2 regions of the Desulfitobacterium dehalogenans ATCC 51507 genome follow, and region 2 is predicted to be linked to the other one. Evidence: riboswitches for the same ligand, from Rfam matches in the RefSeq annotation. Region 2 holds a riboswitch; the other holds the start of a gene.
What was found. Region 2 has a riboswitch for FMN ahead of ribD (bifunctional diaminohydroxyphosphoribosylaminopyrimidine deaminase/5-amino-6-(5-phosphoribosylamino)uracil reductase RibD). Riboswitches for the same ligand answer to the same signal wherever they lie in the genome.
Positions count from the first base shown of each region.

Region 1: it holds a riboswitch for FMN, as region 2 does, so the genes downstream of both, DESDE_RS07345 (DMT family transporter) here and ribD (bifunctional diaminohydroxyphosphoribosylaminopyrimidine deaminase/5-amino-6-(5-phosphoribosylamino)uracil reductase RibD) in region 2, are expected to answer to the same signal.

Region 1 is NC_018017.1:1,517,062-1,525,047, forward strand. It holds gene serS (serine--tRNA ligase) at 1-831, shown strand, start outside; gene DESDE_RS07340 (Dph6-related ATP pyrophosphatase) at 994-1,656, shown strand; gene DESDE_RS07345 (DMT family transporter) at 1,734-2,696, opposite strand; FMN riboswitch at 2,837-2,985, opposite strand; gene DESDE_RS07350 (GntR family transcriptional regulator) at 3,358-3,750, shown strand; gene DESDE_RS07355 (DUF1648 domain-containing protein) at 3,743-4,825, shown strand; gene DESDE_RS07360 (hypothetical protein) at 4,864-6,276, opposite strand; gene DESDE_RS07365 (prenyltransferase) at 6,639-7,469, shown strand; gene DESDE_RS07370 (pyridoxamine 5'-phosphate oxidase family protein) at 7,533-7,986, shown strand, end outside.
Region 2 is NC_018017.1:2,273,921-2,281,906, reverse strand. It holds gene ribH (6,7-dimethyl-8-ribityllumazine synthase) at 1-261, opposite strand, end outside; gene DESDE_RS11025 (bifunctional 3,4-dihydroxy-2-butanone-4-phosphate synthase/GTP cyclohydrolase II) at 305-1,513, opposite strand; gene DESDE_RS11020 (riboflavin synthase) at 1,541-2,185, opposite strand; gene ribD (bifunctional diaminohydroxyphosphoribosylaminopyrimidine deaminase/5-amino-6-(5-phosphoribosylamino)uracil reductase RibD) at 2,209-3,306, opposite strand; FMN riboswitch at 3,438-3,552, opposite strand; gene DESDE_RS11010 (GNAT family N-acetyltransferase) at 3,609-4,166, opposite strand; tRNA gene DESDE_RS11005 (tRNA-Pro) at 4,276-4,352, opposite strand; gene DESDE_RS11000 (DegV family protein) at 4,601-5,455, shown strand; gene DESDE_RS10995 (hypothetical protein) at 5,582-5,773, shown strand; gene DESDE_RS10990 (ATP-binding protein) at 6,148-6,915, shown strand; gene cooS (anaerobic carbon-monoxide dehydrogenase catalytic subunit) at 6,978-7,986, shown strand, end outside.

The DNA of each region.
Region 1 (7,986 bases), 760 kb from region 2:
TTTAAGGGTATCGATTTTGATAGTTCAAGAAAAACAAGTGGAAACGGTTTTTATTATCTTTGCGGTGATATAGCACGTTTGCATTCTGCGATTCTCTCCTATGCGCGGGACTTCATGATTGACAGAGGATTTACCTATTATATCCCCCCATTTATGATTAGAGGCAATGTTGTAAACGGTGTTATGAGCTTCTCAGAAATGGAAAATATGATGTATAAGATTGAAGGTGAAGATTTATATCTCATCGGCACGAGCGAGCATTCTATGATTGGTAAATTTATTGATACAATCCTAGATGAAGAAAAACTTCCTCAAACACTAACCAGTTATTCGCCGTGTTTTCGTAAAGAGATTGGTGCCCATGGCATTGAAGAGCGGGGTGTATACCGAATTCATCAATTTGAAAAACAGGAAATGATTGTGGTATGCAAACCGGAAGATAGTGCAGGTTGGTTCGAAAAACTATATCAATATACGGTTGAGTTTTTCCGCACTTTGGATATCCCTGTACGTACTTTGGAGTGTTGTTCGGGTGATTTGGCAGATCTAAAAGTAAAAAGTATAGACATAGAAGCGTGGTCACCGAGACAGAAAAAATATTTTGAAGTTGGTAGTTGCTCCAACTTGGGGGATGCACAGGCAAGACGTCTTTCTATCCGGATAAAAAGTAAAAACAAAGAAAACTACATCCCGCATACTCTTAACAATACAGTCGTAGCACCTCCAAGAATGTTGATATCATTTTTAGAAAATAATTTGAAGGAAGATGGTACCCTATCAATACCGAAACCATTGCAAATGTATATGGGGGGTAAAGAGTTAATCAAATAATTGCTGTTTGTTACCGCCACTTTTGTGGCGGTTTTTATTGGGGGAGTGATTTTACTCAGTCGCCAAGATTCACTGGATTCAGGGGGTATCTGCTTGTACACTAAGATATATATAGACAGTTATGAAGCTAAGCAAAAAATAGCATAAAGTAGGAGAGTGAATATGAATAAAGAGATAAAGTTCGCATCATCTTATAGTGGAGGAAAGGATAGTGTACTTGCGCTGTATCGAGCTATAAAGAGTGGGTGTGAGCCGGTAAGTTTACTGACTACTTATAACAAGAACGCCGGTCGTTCATGGTTTCATGGGGTTCCAGTAGAGGTTTTGAATAGAGTTTCACAGCTTATGGATATCCCTTTAGAACTTGTAAAAACAGGAGTGGGTGATGACTATACTAAAGATTTTGAAAAGGCACTCTTAAAACTAAAAGACAATGGCATTAATGCTTGTGTTTTTGGTGATATTGATATCCAGGCTCATTACGATTGGTGTGATGCTCGTTGTAAAGTTGCTAAGATAGAAAGTATATTTCCACTTTGGAATGAAAGTAGAAAAGAATTGGTTTACGAATTTATAGAAAGTGGTTTTAAAGCTGTTATAACTGTTGTGGATTCATCCAGGCTTAGTGAAAGGTTTCTAGGAAGAACCTTAACCAAAGACCTTATGGCAGAAATTGTAGCCGAAGGTGCAGACATTTGTGGAGAAGAGGGAGAATACCACACCTTTGTATACGATGGACCACTTTTTAAAGAACCTGTAAATTTTAAATTAAATGAAATAATAAGAAATGGTAATTATGCAATATTGCCTCTTTTATTAGAATGAAAATAAAAACGGCTAAGGGGGTACAATCGATCACCCCATTAGCCGTTTAATGTTTAGAAAGCGGTTTGGAGAAAATGTTATAAGCTGGCGAAGTTCGCTCCGTCGGAAGTTTTCACCGTTGACTTAGGATCGTTAGGCATCCGAGATAATTGCAGTACAGCAAGCCAGACTATGGCAAACCCAATCCATTGCCCTAGATCTATGGTTTGGTGCAGAATAAACCAGTTCAAAAGTAGGCCGGTTGCAGGGAATGCGAGTTCGGCGATGGTGGCATAAGAGGCTCGCACACCATTTAACCCGCGGTAATAGAGCAATAGACTTATAAGACTTGGCACGAGAGTCTGGAATAACAGGTTCGCCCAGACCGGAGCCAGGCTGAGAGCCTGACCGATATTAGCCCAGTTCGGGTGCTGTGCAAATACAATGATGGTTAATAGTGGCAGAGCTATAGCAAATCTAAGTGCGGTTAAGGTCGTGAACGACAATTTTCCGACAAGACGCTTTCCCATAACAGTCGATCCGCCCCATAGCGCGGCTGCACCGATGGCACATAATGATCCGATAAGCTCTGAGGAGCTGACTCCGGAAGTTGGCATGTGCAAACCAAAAGTAAGTAGATAAGCGCCTATAAGTGCTGCAACAAATAGAGCATAGAAGTCTTTTCGCATGCGTTCCTTGAGCAACCAGGAGGCGAGAAGAATAGCAAAGATGGGCTGAACTTTCTGCAGGAGAAGGACGACATTTGGATTGCCGTAAGTAAATCCGGCGGTAAACAAAATCGAGGCTAAAGCCGATCCGCCCCATGCGATAAATAAAAGAGCGAGCCAGTCCCCAGGATTGAGTCGTTTCAGCTCATGACGCTTCAGTAGGAGCACAGGTACGGCGAATAAGGATAATAACAGGTGCTCCAACCATACTATCTGAGAAGATGTTACATGTTGTAGTAAGGCTACAATGAGGACACCGTCGAGTCCCCACAAGGCCGCTCCGAGGGCAATTAACCATATGCCTCTATTTGATTCTTTCTTTGATTGTAACATTTAAAAATCCTCCATTAGTGAATTGGTGTTTAGAATAAAAGCCTTCTGATGTGATAGAATTAAAAAATGCCTCAAGGAGATAATGTTTCCTCAAGGCATATACATACAACCAGAAATATGACCGCTTGGTCTAATCCAGTTTGTACCTTCTCCCATCCGGACTATACCGTCGGCCTTGGAGTTTCACCAAGTCAGTCAATGCTGCAATATGCTGCACTGAGTTGCGGGCTGGATTGCACAGGCAATCATTACCGCCGGTCGGGAATTTCACCCTACCTCGAAGGTTCATATTCAACTGAAAAAAAGTATAGCACAAAATTATTCTTAGTGGTAGATAAATTTTTTATAAGTTAAAACCAATCAAGGTGCAAGGATAAATATATTGGAAATTCTAGTACCGACATCAGGCCGGCTTAGAAGATATGTCTTTTGGTTTCAATCGAAACTGAAGGGCGATTTTTTTTACTTCTGAAAGGGGATGATAAAATGTCAGAAAAAGAAAAAGAAAAAGAAAAAGAAAAAGAAAAAGACATATCTGTAGAATAGATAAGGGTTCAAGCTATGTATGGGGATGGGAAAAATTGGAAATAAAATGAGATTGTGAATCCTCATTATATGTGTTATAGTCGATATATAACATACATGTGAAGGGGGCATATTAATGTTAATCGAAATTGATATGCACAGTTCAATTCCGATTTATAAGCAATTGAAAACAGCCATTGTAAGTGGAATTTTATCTGGAGAACTACATGAAGGAGATAATTTACCATCGATCCGGCAGCTTGCAAGTGACCTGGGGATCAACCTTCATACAGTGCGAAAGGTATATGAGATGCTTTGTGACGAAGGGTATATCAAAATTCATCGAAGCAAAGGTGCCGAGATTTGCAGTCCGCCAAAGTTGAATAAAGAGGATTTGTCGGTCTTTGAGAAACTTCTCTTGCCCATTGTCATTGAGCTTCGTGCCCGAGATATTGGTGAAGAACGGTTTGCAGCTTTAATGAAGGATCTCTGGGAGAAAAGTATAGAAGGAGGAAACCATCATGAATAATAGTTTGAATTTTATTATTGGAGTTATGGGACTCTCCTGGCTTCTTGTTGTGCTTGTCACGGCCTTTACTCCTTATTTTGTACGGAGAAACATCTGCTTTGGTATTTCTGTTCCAGAAAGTGAATATTACAATCCACAGTTGAAAACATTAAGGCGCAATTACAGTATAGGCTGTCTTTGGGCAGGCTTGATCTTGGGAATCGGAAGCTCTCTCTGTTATATCTGGACATCGGCAGAAAATACAATGTGGATTCAGACCGGCGGCCTGTTTTTGTATTTTATAATCAGCATACTGGTATATTTCTCTATGCGTACAAAGATTAAGGCTATTAAACAAAATAGCGACTGGGAAATTGAAACTAAGACAGTCGCAGAAATCAGCGAAAAATCCGATAAAACCATCCGTACTGCGTGGTACCTTTTGTATCTTGTTGTCATTGCTATCACCGTTTTTGCATCGGTGCTGAAATACCCATCTCTGCCTGAACAAATTCCTATGCATTATAATATTGCCGGCGAGGTGGACCGCTATGCTGCAAAATCCGTCGGAACCTTTGCCCTAATGCCGGTGATGCAACTTCTAATGGGTTTGCTGTTTGCAGGAATCAACCTTGCCATCGGCACATCCAAGCGTCAGCGGGATTTTAAGAGAAGCAGCGCTTTCCGTGGTGTCATGAGCATTACTTTGTTTGTCATCGGGTTTCTGGTAATGCTGATGTTTACCTGCATTCAGCTTTCCATGCTAACCATCTTAAATGAAAAATTGATGATGTTTTTGCCGATTGGTTTTTTGGTTGCTACATTTATTATCTGCATTTATCTTGCGGTAAAAGTAGGTCAGGGCGGAAGCCGATTGAAAACAACGGATGATGCGCTGGTAAATACGGTGGATGACGACCGTTATTGGCTCGGTGGATTTCTATACTGCAACAAAAACGACCCATCTCTTTTTGTAGAAAAGCGATTTGGAATGGGCTATACTTTGAATTTTGGAAATCCAAAAAGTTTAATGGCTATTGGCATGCTTATTATTTTAATTGTTGCACTTATGGTGTTGCCATTAATTTTGAAATAAACGGAGGTGTATTAAAGAGATGGAGGAATACCTTCTATCTATTGCACGTTATGGATTTTGGTCTTTGATAACTCATCAATATAATATTTCCATAAATCGGAGCTGAAATCCATGATTGTCTGAGTACTCCCTGCCACTTCGCTGTTCAATAGATTGTTGAGCATATCCGTTTCAAAACAATGTATTTTTTCGGACTTATAGTCATGGTCAATCCAATAAAGCAGGCTTAACCCCTGTGAACAGAGCACCGCGACTTTAGGAGGTTCGCTGTTCACAATCCTGATTTTATCATGGCTTTTTTCATTGATATATGACTCAAACCGTTTAAGGTAGGGGATGCGTTGCTCAGGTGCAAGATCAACAGCACCAAGGAGAGGTACAATGGCCTTACCCGTGGCGTAAATACTCATCATGGCATCTATCGTTACAAAAAAAGTAGTCTCTTTTAAAAGGATATCGTTAAAAAGTTTCAGAATGCTCTTCTTTACGATTTCTTTGCTTTCTATAGTTTCCAATTCTTTCTGTTCAATCAAATATCCTATGGATATGAAATTATACACGGCATCAATATGCCTATCAGTCAGCTTATCGATGAGTGAAGGATCAGCTTCTAAGGCGGAAATAACTTCATTTCTGTTATAGCTGATTTTTTTTACGTTCTTTTTCATAAGGGAATTGAAAAACACGGTTAAATAACCTTTATGAATGATGAGTACCATGAGGGGTGTCCCATCCATCTGAATGCTGAAAAGCAAGAGGAATTGTCCTTTTAATAACAAAAAGGTAGAATCTATCTCTTTTGTGATTTTCCATAAATTCAAATCAAGATACTGCTGCGCTTTGACGATAGATGAAAGAGCGTCAATATCGTATTCCTCGTATGTGGCCTCAAAGGATGGCATATCAAAGAAGTGATTGAAGGAGATATTTTTTTGCTTTTTTGAGTTTATTATTTTAATTCGACGAAAAATATCGGAATACCGTCGGCTGAACAGAGGCAGAGTACTGTAAAGCTCTAAGGGAGTATTCTCATTTACGATGGAATCTGAAACAATCACACAAAGCATATTCAAAATGGTCTTTTTCCCCAGAAAGCTTGTTTCTCTTTCTGGATAGTCCAGATTTATGTCATTTTCTGTGGACAATCCTTTATCCAATTCGTATTCTAACGCATGGGCCAAAAACGTTTCCAATTCATATTTCGAACTGAAATCATAGATGACCGGAAAAATATTCTCGAATTTTAAATAACACCCCAGACAATATATAGCTTCGGCGAAGTAATTAGCGGCTTGCCTGCAGAATGCTCTTTTTTCTTTGAAAAGAGGCAGCCTTTTCCCTGTCAGGATTTTGCTCAATCCACTTGGTGTCATATTCATACTTATTGCAAAATCAGTTTTAGATGTTTGTGCTATACAGATAAGTTCTTCTAACAGTACACCGATTCCCATTGTACTCCTCCCAATCCGAATATAATGTCTCTTAATTATACATGATTTTCTCACTGCTACGTTTCTAAAAAGGAAATAATATTAAAATATTATCTTTTTTTGTCCATTTCTAGAATATATCCGTTCGGATTTTTCAAGCGTTGCTTAAATTTATTAAAAATAGTTCCATCGTCAGGAGATTAGCTAATCTTAAGAAGAAATTGATAGATTAACCAAAATCATGCATAATAGGAATATATATAGCTAAAATGGAGAGTTATCATGAGAATTCCTTCTAGGGGCTTGAAGATAGCATTGACTGATATGTTTTTATAGAGATGGAAAAGACCCTGAAGAAACGATTGGAGTAGGAGGTGGCAGAGATGGCAGTGATCAAACAATATGAGGATGATGTTAACGCGATATTGGCCAAACGTTATGATAACGGTGCGGATTTCTGGACGACTCCTGACAAACGTCTTTGTAAAGGAAGTCCGTATTCCACCCTAAATTGTGCCCATATGTTGCTGGAATTGGGCGTGGAGCCATCTGAACCGGTGCTGAAGGAGATTGCCGGTCTTTTTTTCAGTTCCTGGCGTGAGGATGGGCGATTCAAGTTGTCCCCACAGGGTGCCATATACCCCTGTAACACCATTAATGCCGTTAATGTTCTTTGTCACTTAGGGTATGCGTCTGATTCAAGACTCCAAAAAACCTTTGATTACCTTTTAAATATTCAGCAAAGCGACGGAGGGTGGCGATGCAATAAGTTCAGTTACGGGAAAGGTCCGGAAACGGAGTATTCAAATCCCGGCCCGACGCTGACAGCTTTGAACGCGTTTCGCTTTACAGAGCTGCTTAATACAGAGCCGGCTCTTGATGAAGCAGTGGAATTTCTGCTGGAGCATTGGAGGATACGTAAGCCCCTCGGGCCATGTCATTATGGAATTGGGACTCTGTTTATGCAGGCTGAGTATCCCTTTGCCAGTTACAATATTTTTGTTTATGTTTACGTACTTTCCTTTTATGACAGAGCCAAAAAGGACAAGCGGTTTGCGGAGGCGCTGGAGGTTTTGCAATCAAAGTTGGTTGAGGGCAAAATTGTAGTGGAACGGCTGAATCGGGGATTAACAGGGCTTGCTTTCTGTAAAAAAGGAGAACCGAGCGACTTAGCGACAAAACGCTACCATGAGATATTGAGAAACCTGGGCTGAAATTGCCGGCAGCCGGGGTAATTGCGATCGCTACCCAGGATGGGATGAAGAGAGGAAATACTAATGTTTAGAGAAATGAGAAGAAGTAAGCAATTATTATCAAGGGAAGATACTGTGGCTGTCATGGACAGATGCACAAATGGCGTCCTGGCGTGCTTAGGTGATGAAGATTATCCTTATGCTGTTCCCCTAAGCTATGTTTATTTTAATGACAAAATCTATTTTCATTCTGCAAAAGCTGGACATAAAATCGATGCTATTGCGAAGAACCCGAAGGTGTCTTTTTCAGTAATAGATGAAGATACGATAGTAAGTAAAGAATATACGACCTATTTCCGTAGTGTTATAGCTTTTGGCAAAACAAGAATTGTAGAAGGTGATGAATGGCTGGAAGCTTTTAAGGCTTTGGTTGAAAAGTATTCAGGGGATCAGTCAGAAGAAGCCAAACATAAAGAAATAACCGGATGTACCCGAGCTCATCTTATTGCCATTGATGTCGAACACATAACCGGCAAGG
Region 2 (7,986 bases):
GGGTGTAGCTCCGCGAATAACGGCTCCTAAGCAGATAACGGCATCATATTTTTGGGTTTCGGCCATTTTTTGAGCAACTAAAGGAATTTCAAAGGCTCCGGGAACCCAGGCGATTTCAATATCGCTTTCAGCGACACCATGGCGGCGCAGAGCGTCAAGGGCTCCTCCTACCAGCTTATTCGTAATAAATTCGTTGAAACGAGCAGCGACAATACCAAATTTTAATCCTTCAGCAATCAGTTTACCTTCATAAGTCATCATAGTTTTTCATCCTTTCTAAAATCATGAATTGATATATTGAATATTAACGAACGCTGGATAGATAGTGCCCCATTTTAGTTTTCTTAGTATGCATATAATACTCGTTCTCGGGCTTAACAGGCATTTCCATAGGGACACGCTCTTGAATCTCCAGACCATAGCCTTCCAATCCGACGATCTTCCGGGGATTATTGGTCATCAGTCGTACCTTGCGAATGCCTAAGTCGACAAGAATTTGAGCACCTACTCCGTAATCCCTAAGGTCTGCAGGGAAACCTAAAGCAAGATTGGCCTCGACAGTATCTTTTCCTTCTTCTTGCAGTTTGTAGGCTCTCATTTTATTGAGCAACCCAATTCCACGGCCTTCTTGGCGCATATAGAGCAATACCCCTCGGCCTTCTTTTTGGATACTTTCCAGAGCTGCGGCCAGCTGATCGCCACAGTCACAGCGACGGGAATGGAAAACATCTCCGGTCAAGCATTCTGAGTGAACCCGTACCAGTACCGGTTCACCATCGTCCACATCTCCTTTAACCAAAGCCACATGTTCCTGTCCATCCAATAAACTCCGGTAACCCACTGCTTTGAAGTCCCCAAAATCTGTGGGGAGTTGAATACCGACAATGCGTTCGACCAATTTTTCTTTTTGGCGCCGGAAATGAATGAGCTCTTTGATGGTAACGATTTTGAGATCGTGTTTTTTAACGAATTCCATAAGATCGGGAACACGGGCCATCGTTCCATCGTCTTTTAAGATCTCGCAAATGACACCTGCCGGTTGAAAACCTGCTAATCGAGCAAGATCCACAGCACCTTCTGTATGTCCTGCACGAACAAGAACTCCTCCTTCCCGGGCCTTAAGAGGGAAGATATGTCCTGGGCGGCGGAGGTCTTCAGGGCGGCTCTGCGGGTCCAGCAAGACTTTTACAGTATCTGCCCGTTCAAAAGCGGAGATTCCCGTTGTGGTATTGTATCCATCCACACTCACGGTAAAGGCGGTTCCATGGGGATCCGTATTGTGGGTCACCATGGGATCAAGGTTCAAGGCTTGAATGCGTTCTGATATCATGGGGACGCAGATTAAGCCGCGGCCATAGGTGGCCATAAAATTGATAGCCTCAGGAGTTGCTTTCTCTGCAGCCATCAGCAGATCTCCTTCGTTTTCCCGCTCTTCGTCATCAACGACGACAATCATTTTACCTTCGCGAATGTCTGCGATGGCTTCTTCAATGGTGTTAAATTGAAATTTCATTTTAATCACTCCTCCACAAACTCTAAACTAGATGAATCCGTTTTCGGATAAGAAACTCATAGATAAATCTTTTTTAGGGGCTTCTTTTTTCTCCATGAATCGTGCCACATATTTTCCGATAATGTCGGTCTCGAGGTTAACCATGTCTCCCACACCCTTAAAGCCTAGAGTGGTTTCCTGGCGAGTATGGGGGATTAGGGATACGGTAAAAGCTTGAGGAAGAACATCCACTACGGTAAGTGAAATTCCATCAATGGCAATAGAGCCTTTGGGTAAAACATAGTTTAAGAGTTCAGAGGAAGCTTTGATTTCAAAGACCCGAGCGATTCCCACCGGGGTAATCTTTTGAATGGTGCCAATTCCGTCCACATGACCGCTCACCAGATGGCCGCCCAAGCGAGTGGAAAGCTGAAGGGCTCGTTCTAAGTTTACCCGTGTTCCTCGACTGCATTCTTTAAGATTGGTCTTATTTAAAGTTTCAGCCATGACGTCCACGGTAAATAAATTTCCCTGCATCTTCACCACAGTGAGACATATCCCGTTAACGGCGATACTATCCCCGATTTGGGTTCCTTGGAGGACTTTAGTGCCTTCCAGGGTTAACTGAGCGGAATCGGGAAGAATCTTTAGATCGGTTACCTTACCTAATTCCTCGATGATACCAGTAAACATGTTGACTCACCTCTCTTAACTTCTTAATCTGAATAATTTACCTTAGCTCGAACCCGAAGATCTCCGGTTCCTCCATTGATCTCTAAGAATTCTAAAGGAATAGCCTGTGTCATCAAAGGAAGATTCAATCCGGTCAGAGGGGAAGGACCCTTGCCTCCTATGAGCTTTGGTGCATAGATAAACTCTACTTCATCGATAAGTTGGTCGTGGAGAAGGGAGCCCGCCAGCCCACCACCGCCCTCTAGCAACACAGAGTTCCAACCTCGTTTCACTAAATCCCCGAGCAGGTGCCTTAAAGGGACATAACGGGGTGAGTCATATTTCCAAACCTCTACATTCTCTATACTTTGCAATGCATTCAGTTTATCCAGCGGGGCAGAGGCACTGGTTGCGATAATACAAGGTGCCGAGCAGGAGGAAGTAAGTACTGCAGATTGAAGAGGAATTTTCAATTCTCCATCCACTATCAAGCGTACCGGGTCACGGCCTTCATCAACCCGGCAATTCAAAGCAGGATCATCATGCAGCACGGTTTCACTGCCCACCATAATCACATCGAACCGATTGCGCAACTGGTGGACATAAGCACGGGATGCTTCATTGGTGATCCATTTTGAGTCCCCTGATTCCGTTGCTATTTTGCCATCAAGCGTTAAAGCCGATTTGTAGAGGAGAAAAGGCAGTCCGGTTTGAATTTCTTTAAGAAAGCCCTTGTTTAAAGACTTGGCTTCCTTTTCTTTAAGTCCGACATCAACCTGGATACCGGCTTCCCGCAAACGGGCGACCCCTTGCCCACCTACTAAGGGATTAGGATCCACCATAGATACTACTACCCGTTCTATTCCGGCCTTAATCAGTGCGTCGGCACAGGGAGGGGTTTTCCCGAAATGAGAACAAGGCTCTAAAGTGACATATGCCGTGGCTCCTTGGGCATGTTTCCCGGCTGCTTTTAGAGCGTGGACTTCTGCATGGGGAGTGCCGGCTTTTTGATGATACCCTTCTCCTACGATAGCACCATCTTTAACGATGACACATCCGACGAGGGGATTAGGACTGGTCCTCCCCATGGCCAGGGCTGCTAATTCCAGAGCCCGAGACATGTAATGATTATCTAGTTCCATGTGATCGCCACCGTTTCTCATCCTTGAGTTGGTTTTGTTTAGTTTTGCCATAAAACCATATGAAAAAACCCCAGAGTTCATCCTCTGGGGCATCGAAAATCACAGCAAATAAAAAGCGCAATAAGCACTTAAATTTCCTCTTCTCATCCAGACTTTACTGTCGGCTCTGGAATTACACCAGATCTGCCATAGTGGCTCGCGGGCTTGACCGCCGGTATGGAGTTTCACCAATCCCCAGAGGTATTCAATTACTGAATCTATAATACTCCAAGTTATTAATGAATTCAACCCCCAGAGGAAATTTAGACCGTTTCAGGGGGGTGAGGTGGATGGTGCTGTACATATTCATCCCGCAGCAACCCCATGAGGATGGCATCGTGATACTCACCTAATACAAATCGTGCTTCTCTTAACCTTCCCTCAACCTTAAAACCGAGTTTCTCATAAGCCTTCAAAGCACGCAGATTTCCGTCCCATAAATCAAGACTCAAGCGATGAAAATTCCATTGATAAAAAAGATAGTTTATAAGCACCTTTAAAGCGTCCGTACCATAGCCCCGACTCCAATAGTCACGTTCTCCAATGATTATGAACAGGACTGCTGAGCGGGCTGGAATGTTAACCTCCCGATAGCCTATAGTCCCGATGGGTTCTTGCTCTTCATTGAGAATGATATAGCGGCCGCAATCTTTATTCGGAGTAAAAAAGCGTTCTTCGATGTCTTCTTCACTAAGCATTGTGCTTAAAGGCCAGGCGGCGTTTGCCCAATAATTAACGTTTTGGTCATTATACCATTTATGATAAATAGGGATATCATCGGGCTCAAGTGGACGGAGAAAGGTCTTTTTTCCCTGCAACATAGTTTAGCCTCCAAGTGACATTGATGGGATAATCTATTATGATAATTATTTCTAAAAAAAGCGTGTCCTAATCCTATGAGGGATAGTACACGCTCTAAGCTCTATTCAATGGTCGGGGTAGCGGGACTTGAACCCACGGCCTCCTGCTCCCGAAGCAGGCGCGCTACCAAACTGCGCTATACCCCGTTTTATCGAACATTTTATAATATAACAAAATGCTCACAAGCTGTCAAGCTATCAAGGTTTTTTTCATATTATACTATAGAATAGGGACGAGTCAGAGGCTTTTAACCAAGATGCTAAGTATTCATGTCACTATTTTGATCTATGCTTGAGTTGATAGGATGTCCGTTTTCCGATATACTTAAATTTGTATATTGGAAAATAAAGATGAGTTTCCGAAATGAAACAGATAAAAGAGCGGGGGAGAAAAATTGAAAAAAACCGCAATAATTATGGATTCTACGGGATATTTAACCAGTGATATTATTAAGGAATATGATATTCGTGTTGTCACATTGAATGTGAATATTGGCGACGAAACTTTTCAAGAAATCGACTTAACCAATAGGTCATTCTTTGGAAAGCTAGAGAAAATATCCGGTTCCTCAACCACTTCACAACCTGCGGTAGGTGCTTTCCTGGAAACTTATAAATCGGTGTTGTCTGAAGGCTATGACGAAATTATAAGTATTCATCTATCTCAAAAGATCAGCGGCACTTATGCCTCAGCCGTCATGGCAAAGGATTTGTTGGAAAATGCCAATATCCACATTTTTGATTCGGGTTCTTCAGCTTTAGGCTTAGGTTTATTGACCTGGGCAGCTGCAGATTGGGCAAGGGAAGGGTTTAATGCTCAAGAGATTTTGGGAAAGCTGGACACATTACGACCATTATGCGAACTTTATTTCATCGTCGACACATTAGAATTTCTTCACCGGGGCGGGAGAATTGGTGGAGCTTCGGCTCTTTTCGGAACTTTGCTCCAAATTAAGCCTATTCTCTACTTTAACAGTGAAGGGATTATTGATGTTTTTGAAAAAGTGCGCTCAAAAAATCGAGCATTGCAAAGAACCTATAAAGAGCTTGAACGAGCCTTATCCTCTAATAAGCCCCATCGGATCGCGGTGATTCATGTTGGAGCTGAGACTGAAGCGATCAGTATAGCTGAGGAACTCTCGCAAAAATACCAGGGTCAGGATATTCGAATTTTCGAGGCGGGTCCTGTCATCGCTACTCACGTGGGTCCGGGGGCACTTGGCCTTGCTTTCCATCCCTGGCCTCATTGACAGTAAAGGATGAAGTTATTTAGTCCGAGAAGGAATTGACAGTATATTTTTAATACTTTAAGTGAAGTATAGGCAAGATAAATAGTGGGATGATAGAGGCAGAGCCTTTTGTGGAGGTGTTAGCCCATGTTTAAAATCCCACGCCGATTGTTTTTCAAGGTTCAATATCCGACACTAAGACCTGGTGAACCCCTTGAATCTGCACAACTTGGCGATTTTTCCGATGAAGATATGCTTTTGACATCTTTAGATGATATTGAATGGGTAACTAATATTTTAGAACCGGAGCAGCAACGGGGGCCATCGGAAAATCCTTGATTCATTGTCTTGATTCTTAACTTTAGTGGACAGATAAAAAGTCTCAACCCTGTCATACGGGGCTGAGGCTTTTTGTGCATTATTCTGAAGATTTAAATTTTAATTGTACTCATATTTTAGAAGGAGTTACTGGAAATATAGGGAATACTATAATTAAAACTTTATTTCACAATTTAAAACTATTTGGTAAAAAAATAACTAGTTCATTTAATAAAATTTTCTGAATTTTTGAAGGAATTCAGTAAATTATGAAGAATACACTATACATTGTTTTGTCATAAGAAAATCGACAATGATCATATAGTGTGAATATGTAGAAGAAAAAATTATTGTGAAATTATACACAGTTTGAGATGAAATAGGAGATGAAGTCGATGAAAATTGCAGTTTCAGGTAAAGGTGGAGTCGGCAAGACGACATTTGCAGCTAATTTGGCTTATTACTTATCTGAACGGGGAATGAGAGTCCTGGCAGTCGATGCTGATCCGGATGCAAGCTTAGGAACAGTTCTAGGTATCTCGGAGGATGTTTTGAACCAGTTACGTCCCATCGTTGATATGAAAGAACTCATCGAACAACGCATGGGCGGAAGCGGTGCCTTTTATCCCTTGAATCCCCAGGTGGATGATATTTTGGATGATTACTCCGTGCAAGTGGGTGCTATACGATTTTTTCGTATGGGTAATGTCAAAGGGGGAGGTACAGCCTGCTATTGCAAGGAGAACAGCTTTTTGCATGCTTTGGTCAATTCCTTGATTCTTTCTGAACAGGATACCGTCATTTTAGATATGGGTGCCGGCATCGAACAGCTTACACGAGGAACTGCCCAAGGAGTTGATGTCTTAGTCATCGTAACGGAAGCCAGTACGGTAAGTGCTCATACTGTTCGAGTCATTCAGAAGCTTGCTCAAGAACTGGGGATCCCGAAAGTAGCTGTGATTGGCAACAAAATCCGCTCCACCAAAGACGAAGATTTTCTCAAAGCACAATTCACGGAAGATGAGTTACTCGGTTTGATTCCTTTTAGTGAAGAGCTGCTTGATATGTCTGTCCATACAGATGCTCCTTCTTTTCCAAAGGGTGCTCCAGGTTCCCAATTAGAATCTATCTATAGAAAATTAATAGAGAGGAGAGATACATAAAGCATAGGAGAGCACAATTGCATGGTGGAAAAATCTATAGGTCAAAAAGAGGAGGTTAAACAATGCCAAGATATCGGGACTTGACGCACACCTCACGGCCTTCCAACGCGCCCCGTGTGGTGGAACCCAAAAATCCATTGCGCACGACAGACCCAGGGACCATCGAGATGATGAAGGTTGCGCAGGAAAACAAACTTGAGACAGTATTTGATCGCTTTGTCGCCCAGCAGCCCCAATGTGGCTTCGGGTACAAAGGAATTTGCTGTCGTATTTGTCTTGCCGGACCCTGCCGGGTTAAAGCAGATGATGGACCGGCGAGCAAAGGTATTTGCGGTGCAACCGCCTATACCATAGTATCAAGAAATCTTGTCCGCATGATTGCAGGAGGAGCAGCGTCTCACTCCGAGCACGCAAGGCATGTACTTCACACGGCGCATGAGCTCGCCGAAGGAAAGACTAAAGACTATGAAATTAAGTCCCCGGAAAAACTTCATAAACTGGCCGAAAAACTGGGAATAGAGACGTTAAACAGAGATGATATGGAGATTCTTGGTGACGTAGCCGAATTAGCTTATGAAGATTTCGGCAGATATAAAGATCGTCCGGCAGCATTCCTTGACTCCTTCTTAATTGAGCAGCGCCGCAACAAGTTTAGAAATACCAATATCATGCCCCGTTCCATCGACGGTACGGTAACGGAACTTATGGCGCAAACTGCTCAAGGGGTTGATGCTGACCCTGTAAATATAATTTTCGGCGGATTAAAAGGTGCCCTCTCCGACTTAGTAGGGGAATATATCGGCACCAATCTCAGTGACGTCTTGTTTGGAATTCCTGAACCCATTGTTTCCGAAGCGAACCTGGGAGTTATCGATGAGAAAATGGTCAATATCGCCGTTCATGGCCATAACCCCGTCCTTTCTGAAATGGTTGTAGGGGCTGCCCGTGAGTTAAAGGCAGAAGCTCAAAAAGTAGGAGCAGAAGGGGTCAATATTGTCGGTATCTGTTGTACCGGTAATGAGCTGCTCATGCGTGAGGGGGTCTATCTGGCCACATCATCCGCTTCTCAGG